One region of the Pseudomonas baltica genome, then DNA from elsewhere that is predicted to be linked to it. Evidence: predicted binding sites of a transcription regulator. Region 1 holds the regulator's gene; the other holds the start of a gene.
The links. The regulator FliA, encoded in region 1, starts transcription of late flagellar genes. The targets are predictions, from matches to a motif close to CTAAAGTTTNNNNNNNNNNNGCCGNTAA.

Region 1 (4,143 bases):
CTCAACGGCCTGCGCGAACTGCTCGAAGTGCAACTTGGCTCGTTGGCCTGGACCCAGCTGCAGGGCAGCCGTCCGCAGCAGGCCAACCTCTGGCGCCGTCTGCAGCGCATCGGCCTCAGCGGCCCGTTGTCGCGCGACCTGCTCGCGCTCACCGCCGATATCGAAGAACCCCGTCAGGCCTGGCGCATGCTGCTCGCGCACCTGACCCGGATGATCGTCACCCCTGAAGTCGAGCCTCTGGAAGAGGGCGGTGTGATCGCCATGGTCGGCCCTGCCGGCATGGGCAAGACCACCACCCTCGCCAAGCTGGCCGCCCGTTACGTCCTCAAGTACGGCGCGCAGAACATTGCACTGGTGAGCATGGACAGCTTTCGTATCGGTGCACAGGAGCAACTCAAGACGCTGGGGCGCATTCTCAATGTCTCGGTGACCCACGTCGACCCTGGGCAATCCTTGGGGCAGGCGCTCGAGCCGCTGTTGCGCAAGCGCGTGGTGTTGATCGACACCGCCGGCCTGCAAGCCAGCGACCCGGCCCTGCGCCTGCAACTGGAGAGCCTCGCCGGTCGCGGTATCAAGGCGCGCAATTACCTGGTCCTGGCTACCACCAGCCAGAAGCAGGTGCTGACCGCGGCCTATCACAGTTACAAGCGTTGTGGCCTGTCGGGCTGCATCCTCACCAAGCTGGACGAAAGCGCCAGCCTGGGCGAGGTGTTGAGCCTGGCCATCCACCACGCCTTGCCCGTGGCCTATCTGACTGATGGCCCGCGCATCCCGGATGACCTGCATTTGCCGCGCAAACATCAATTGGTCACCCGCGCGGTGAACATGCAAATGCAAGAGGAGCCCAGCGAAGAGGCCATGGCCGATATGTTCGCTGATCTCTACCACAGCCCCGGCAAGCGCGCGGGTTGAGGTAAACAAACAATGAAAACGTTGCAATCCACCTGCATCGATGGTCTGCCAGGCAATCTTCAGATGATGAAGCGCAGTCAGTCGTGTGGCCTCGGTCTAAGTGACAAGGTAAAGAACGAACATGGGTAGCATGCATCCCGTACAGGTGATCGCCGTAACCGGCGGTAAAGGTGGCGTCGGCAAGACCAACGTGTCGGTGAACCTCTCACTGGCGCTGGCGGAACTTGGCCGCAGAGTCATGTTGATGGACGCCGACCTCGGTCTGGCCAACGTCGACGTGTTGCTCGGCCTGACGCCTAAACGCACGCTGGCAGACGTCATCGAAGGGCGCTGCGAGTTACGTGACGTGCTCCTGCAGGGGCCCGGCGGGATTCGTATCGTGCCGGCTGCCTCCGGGACCCAGAGCATGGTGCATCTGACGCCTGCCCAGCATGCCGGCTTGATCCAGGCCTTCAGCGACATCGGCGACAACCTCGATGTGCTGGTGATCGACACCGCAGCCGGCATCGGCGACTCGGTGGTCAGCTTTGTGCGCGCCGCTCAGGAAGTCTTGCTGGTGGTGTGCGACGAGCCCACCTCGATCACCGATGCCTACGCATTGATCAAGCTGCTCAACCGCGACTACGGCATGAATCGCTTCCGGGTCCTGGCCAACATGGCCCAGAGCCCGCAGGAAGGTCGCAACCTGTTCGCCAAGCTGACCAAGGTAACTGACCGTTTCCTCGACGTGGCCCTGCAGTATGTGGGCGCCGTGCCGTACGACGAATCGGTACGCAAGGCTGTGCAGAAACAACGTGCCGTCTACGAGGCCTTCCCGCGCTCCAAATGCGCGCTGGCCTTCAAGGCGATCGCCCAAAAGGTCGACACCTGGCCCTTGCCTGCCAACCCACGCGGGCACCTGGAGTTCTTCGTCGAACGTTTGGTTCAGCAAACCAGTGCGGGACCTGTCTCATGAGCGCAAGCGGATATCGGATGTACAACAAGGCGTCGCGCGAGTCTCAGCAGTATCAACTGATCGAGACCTACGCGCCGCTGGTCAAGCGCATCGCCTACCACCTGCTGGCGCGCCTGCCGGCCAGCGTGCAGGTCGAGGACCTGATTCAGGCCGGGATGATCGGCCTGCTTGAAGTTTCGACCAAGTACGACTCCAGCAAAGGCGCTAGTTTCGAGACCTATGCCGGTATCCGCATCCGTGGCGCCATGCTCGACGAGGTGCGCAAAGGTGACTGGGCGCCGCGTTCGGTGCATCGCAATACGCGCATGGTCAGTGACGCGATTCGTGCAATTGAAGCAAAAACCGGTCGCGACGCTAAAGATCACGAGGTTGCGGCCGAACTCCAGATGAGTCTGGATGATTATTACGGGATTCTGAACGATACCTTGGGCAGTCGCCTGTTCAGCTTCGATGATCTGTTGCAGGACGGCGAGCATGAAGGCCTGCACGAGGAGGGCGCCAGCGGTAGCCCGGAACCGTCACGCGGCCTGGAAGACGAGCGCTTTCAGGCAGCCTTGGCCGACGCCATCGCCAACTTGCCGGAACGGGAAAAACTGGTGCTGTCGCTGTACTACGACGAGGAACTCAACCTCAAGGAGATCGGCGAAGTGCTGGGGGTCAGCGAATCGCGGGTCAGCCAGCTGCACAGCCAGTGCGCGGCGCGCTTGCGCAGTCGCCTGGGTGAATGGCGGGCAAGATGAAGTATTGAAAAGGCCCGGTGGCCTGAGCCGAGCACCTGTGGGAGCAAGGCTTGCCCGCGAAGGCGTCCGTACTAACGCCTTCGCGGGCAAGCCTTGCTCCCACAGGAGGCAGCCCACGCCACAGGGTCGAAGCAACACTGCGGTCTTGATGTGAAAATAACTGGTTTTGATTGATCGCGCACCCAGGTGCTGGGTGCGTTAAAGACTGCTTGGAGGTCTACTTGGACAAGAACATGAAAATCCTCATCGTCGACGACTTTTCGACGATGCGGCGGATCATCAAGAACCTGCTGCGCGATCTGGGGTTCACCAACACCTCGGAAGCCGACGACGGCCTCACAGCGTTGCCGATGCTGCAAGCGGGCAGCTTCGACTTTCTGGTGACCGACTGGAACATGCCCGGCATGTCCGGCATCGACCTGCTGCGTCAGGTCCGCGCCGATGAACGTCTCAAAAGCCTCCCAGTGTTGATGGTGACGGCCGAAGCGAAGCGTGAACAGATCATCGAAGCTGCCCAGGCCGGCGTGAACGGCTATGTGGTCAAGCCTTTCACTGCGCAAGTGCTGAAAGAAAAAATCGAGAAGATCTTCGAGCGCGTCAACAGCTGAATGACGCCACGGGGGCAGCAGTATGGACAAGCAATCCAGTTTGGGTGACTTCGAGTCGACCCTGAAAAAGAATGCCCAGGAGTTGGTCGAACGCCTGGAACAAGGCAAGTTCGGCGAAGCGGTGCAATTGATTCACGAGTTGAACCAAACCCGTGACCGCGGCCTGTATCAGGAGATTGGCAAGCTCACCCGTGAGCTGCACAGCGCCATCGTCGACTTCCAGATCGATCCAAACATGCCACAGGCCGAAGAGGTGTCGCAGATAACCGACGCCACCGAACGGCTGTCCTATGTCGTGCGTCTGACCGATGCCGCCGCCAACCGCACCATGGACCTGGTGGAGCAAAGCACGCCGCTCGTGGGCTCGTTGGCCGACGACGCCGCCAGCCTGCGCCAGGACTGGCAGCGCTTCCAGCGCCGCGAAACTTCGCCCGATGAATTTCGCGAGCTAGTCAAGCGTGTGGACGGTTTTCTGACCCGCAGCGAAACCGATGCGCGGCAAGTCTCCTCGCACCTCAACGACATTTTGCTGGCCCAGGATTACCAGGACCTTACCGGTCAGGTGATCAAGCGGGTCACGCAAATGGTCACTGAAGTCGAAAGCAATCTGCTCAAACTGGTGCTCATGGCCAGTCAGGTTGACCGTTTTGCAGGGATCCAACACGACCATCAGCAACTGCGCGACGAAAAAGATAAAGAAAAACATCCCACCAGGGGTGAAGGTCCGCAGATTCATGCCGATAAACGTGATGACGTTGTATCCGGACAGGATGACGTCGACGATCTGCTGTCCAGCCTGGGGTTCTAGTTTCCAGATACTGATGACGGTCAACGAATTCCAGGGAGCACCCACATGAGCTTCGGCGCCGATGAAGAAATCCTTCAGGATTTCCTGGTAGAGGCCGGCGAGATCCTCGAGCAACTCTCC
Region 2 (4,143 bases), 2.1 Mb from region 1:
ATCCCCGACATTTTCAGCAAGCGGAACAGCTTGGAGCAGTACGCGTTGTCGTAGGAGCCCATGGCGGTGGTGTGGCTGGCCGTGACCCGGCTGCCCATGCCACGTACCCGGGCTTCTTCGGCTAGCACCTCGAGGAAGCGCGAGTGCGGGTCGTCGGTCTCGTCGCAGTGCACGTCCACCAGGCACCCGGTGCGCTCGGCCAGGTCCATGAGGAACTTGATCGAGCTGACGCCTTGCTCGCGGGTGTTCTCGAAATGCGGAATGCCCCCCACCACATCGGCACCGAGCTCGATCGCACGCTCCATCAACGCGCGGCCGCCGGCATAGGATTCGATACCTTCTTGCGGAAAGGCGACGATCTGCAGATCGATCAGGTGCCGGGCTTCTTCTCGCACTTCAACCATGGCCTTGAGCGCGCCCAGGGTCGGATCGGTGACGTCGACGTGGGTGCGTACATGCTGAATGCCGTGCTCGGCGAGCATGCGAATGGTGGTGTGGGCGCGTTGCTTGGTGTCCTCATGGGTGATGGTCGCCTTGCGCTGCGCCCAGCGTTCGATGCCCTCGAACAGGGTGCCACTCATGTTCCATTCGGGCTCGCCGGCGGTCAGGGTCGCATCCAGATGGATGTGCGGCTCGACCATGGGCGCGATGAGCAACTGGCCACGGGCGTCGATATCGCCTGGCGTACCCGCGACAGTGCTTGCTTGTGCAGTGATGGCGCTGATGCGGTCGCCTTCGCAGGTCACGGTGTGCAGGCCAGGGGTCTTGCGCAGGGTAGCGTTGATGATCTTCATGGGCGGTCCTGTAGATGGCTACCACCGCAGCTTTCACGGGAATGAGTGCAGCGTCAAGCGGGTGCTGTGGCGGTGGCGGATTCCATTGCTGTGGGGTGGCGGTAACGGCCACTTCGCCGCCGAACGCGCACCCATCCCCCACATAGCCGACTGGGCCCGAGTCGTATACCTGTGGGGGGCGAGTTCTGCCTGCGAAGGCGTTCTTGAGTCTGCAGTCGCAGTCGAGTCAGATCCGGAAGCGACCCACCAACGTATTGAACGACACCGCCAGGCTCGACAGCTCCTGCGCCGCCGCTTTGCTCTGCTGGGCACCGGCAGCCGACTGGGTCGACAGGTCCTGAATGTTCAACAGGTTGCGGTCGACTTCGCGGGCGACGTGGGCCTGTTCTTCCGAGGCCGTGGCGATGACCATGTTGCGGTCGTTGATCTGCGCGATACCGTCGGCGATCAACTCCAGCGCTTCACCGGTCTGCCGGGCGAGCGCCTGGGTGTCGGTCACCAGTGTCTGGCTCTTGTGCATGGCGCCCACGGCCTGGTCGGCGCTTAGCTGTACCGACGAAATCATGCCTTCGATCTCGCCAGTCGATGCCTGAGTGCGGGCCGCCAAAGCACGGACCTCATCGGCTACCACGGCAAAGCCACGGCCCTGTTCCCCAGCGCGGGCAGCCTCAATGGCCGCGTTGAGGGCCAGCAGGTTGGTCTGGTCGGCGATCGCGCGGATCACGTCGAGCACCTTGCCGATATCCCGTACCTGGCCTGCCAAGTCCTGAACCATGGTGGTCGATGCAGCGATTTCAGTGGTCGCGCCATTGATGGCCGTCACCGCGTCGCGAGCTTTGTGTCGGCCATCGCTGGCTTGCTGGCTGGTGGTCTTGGAGGCTTCGGAGGTCGATACCGCGTTGTGTGCGACCTCTTCCACCGCCGAGGTCATCTCGGTGACCGCAGTGGCAGCCTGCTGGATCTCGTCGTTCTGCCGTACCAGGCCGCGGCTCGAATTGTCGGTCACGGTGTTGAGCTCTTCCGCAGCGCCTGCCAGTTGATCCGAAGCGCTGGCGATCTGCTGAATGGTGCTCTTGAGGCTGTTCTGCATGTCGTTGAGGGCGCTCAACAGTTGACCGGCTTCGTCCTTGCCGGTGCTGACGATGCTCTGGGTCAGATCGCCGCTGGCAATGCGTTGGGCGCTGGCCACGGCAGTGGCGATAGGACGGCTGATCAGGCGGCTGATCATCAGCCCAAGCAGTAGCGCTGCGATAAAGGCCAGCACGATGCCGGAATAGAGCACGGTCTTGGCCGAGGATTCTCGCTGTTGAGCCTGTTCGGCGCCTTCCTTGACCTGTCGATCGTTGGAGTCGGACATCACGGTCAACTCGTCCATGACCACCCGGTAGGCTTTTTGCACATCGCCCAGCAGCAGAACGCGCGCATTGTCCACATCCCCTGCCTTCAGCAGCGTCAGATACTGCTGGATCATGGCCTGGTAGGCCGGCCAATCGCGGTCCATCTGGTCACCGGCGGCGCGTTCGTCGTCATCCAGCGGTGTCTTGCGGTACTGCGCGTAGGCTTTTTCGCTCGCTTGGCGGTTGGCGTCCATGGAAGCGAGAAACTCGTCCTTGACGCTTTGCGGAGCGCTGGAGGCGCTGGCCAGGTACAGCCGATACAGGTCGCGACTCTGACCGACCGCTTTGATCTTGGCCTGCGCGGTGCCGGCGACGGACACCAGGTTGTTGCTGAACACCGATTTCAGGCTCTCGGATAGCTGGCCGATGCCGCGGCTACCCAGGAGTCCGACCACCAGGGTGATCAACGCACATAGGGCGAAGCCCAGGATCAGCTTGGTCGAGAGTTTTGCATCGTTTAGCCAGCGCATCGTTTCGTCCTGAAGAAGTAAGCGGTGCCGACCCAGGGAAGGCAGGGTCAGTTGTCGTACTTCTATCGGACAGTTTTTTGCGAGCTAAAGGCTTTTTTTGCCATTAATTCGAATTTAAACGCTCTGGGACGGGCGTTAAAGGCTGATATGGCATTGTGCATCGCAAATTTCGGGAATCCGTCCGTTCAGACTGAACTGGCTGTACAAAAAACAACCTTGAATGCTGTGTTTACGTGCATGCCCCCCTACCAAGAACCCCAAAACCCCCTGTTTAGAGCCGTTGAGCGAAAAAGATTAGTGGCGTTTTGCCGTTAATATGTTGCTAAATGTAAGAGTGTGAAATATTATTTTTGTCTTGTATGACATCGTACTGGTGCGATTCGCCGTTCGAGCGAGCGCCTGATGTCGCGCGGTATCCAAACCTGTGATGAGTACTGAATGCAGTCGCCAACGATCGAACTCGTGCCGAGGAATGTTCTCAAGGGCAGGGGCACCGCGCGTGCCGTCGCCGCTTTTCTGACCCTGATGCTGTGCGCTGCGGGCGCCGCTCAAGCTGAGCCGCTAGGCGCCGACGCGTCCCCAGGCAAACGCCTGGCCGTGGCTGCCGACTGTGTGGCGTGCCATACCGCACCGGGTGGCAAACCCTTTGCGGGCGGCTACGCGCTCAGCTCGCCGATGGGGGTGATTTACTCGACCAACATCACCCCTTCGAAAACCGCTGGCATCGGTGGGTACAGTCAGGAAGACTTCGCCCGGGCAGTTCGTGATGGTGTGGCGGCGGATGGCAGCCACCTGTATCCGGCCATGCCTTATACCTCCTACGCGAAGATGACCGATGGCGACATTGCTGCGCTGTATGCCTACTTCATGCACGAAGTGCAGCCGGTAGACGCACCGACACCGAAAACCGCACTGGCCTTCCCGTTCAACATGCGCGCCTCGATGATCGGCTGGAACGCGCTGTTCCACAGCGCCCAGCGCTTTGTGCCTGACTCGCAGAAGTCGGCCGAGGTCAACCGCGGCAACTATCTGGTCAATGCCCTGGCCCACTGCGACACCTGCCACACCCCTCGCAATCTGCTGATGGGTGCGGACAACAGCAAGGCACTATCGGGTGGATCGCTGGGCGGTTGGTATGCGCCCAACATCACCTCCGACAAAGTCAGCGGGATCGGTGCCTGGTCAACCGACGAACTGGTCGCCTATCTGCGCACCGGCCATGTAGAGGGCAAGGCCCAGGCCGCAGGCCCGATGGCGGAAGCGGTAGAAAACAGCCTGCAGCACCTGGATGACGGCGACCTCAAGGCCATCGCCACCTACCTGTTGCAGACCCCACCTATCAGCACCGGAGAAACCAAGGCGCGCCACGATTTTGGCCAAGCCTCGGCCAACGAGCTGACCCTGCGTGGCACTAAACCCGAAGACCCAGGCTTTCACATTTTCAGCGGGACGTGCGCCAACTGCCATCAGCCCAACGGCCAA

Region 2: the regulator FliA is predicted to act here: its motif matches at 2,932-2,959, upstream of REH34_RS15485 (methyl-accepting chemotaxis protein).

Annotation. Positions count from the first base shown of each region.
Region 1 covers NZ_CP134771.1:1,359,655-1,363,797, reverse strand. Annotated here, with positions in the region: gene flhF (flagellar biosynthesis protein FlhF) at 1-912, shown strand, start outside; gene fleN (flagellar synthesis regulator FleN) at 1,034-1,867, shown strand; gene fliA (RNA polymerase sigma factor FliA) at 1,864-2,607, shown strand; gene REH34_RS05890 (chemotaxis response regulator CheY) at 2,841-3,215, shown strand; gene REH34_RS05885 (protein phosphatase CheZ) at 3,238-4,023, shown strand; gene REH34_RS05880 (chemotaxis protein CheA) at 4,069-4,143, shown strand, end outside.
Region 2 covers NZ_CP134771.1:3,478,768-3,482,910, forward strand. Annotated here, with positions in the region: gene codA (cytosine deaminase) at 1-794, opposite strand, end outside; gene REH34_RS15485 (methyl-accepting chemotaxis protein) at 1,021-2,661, opposite strand; gene REH34_RS15490 (cytochrome c) at 3,100-4,143, shown strand, end outside.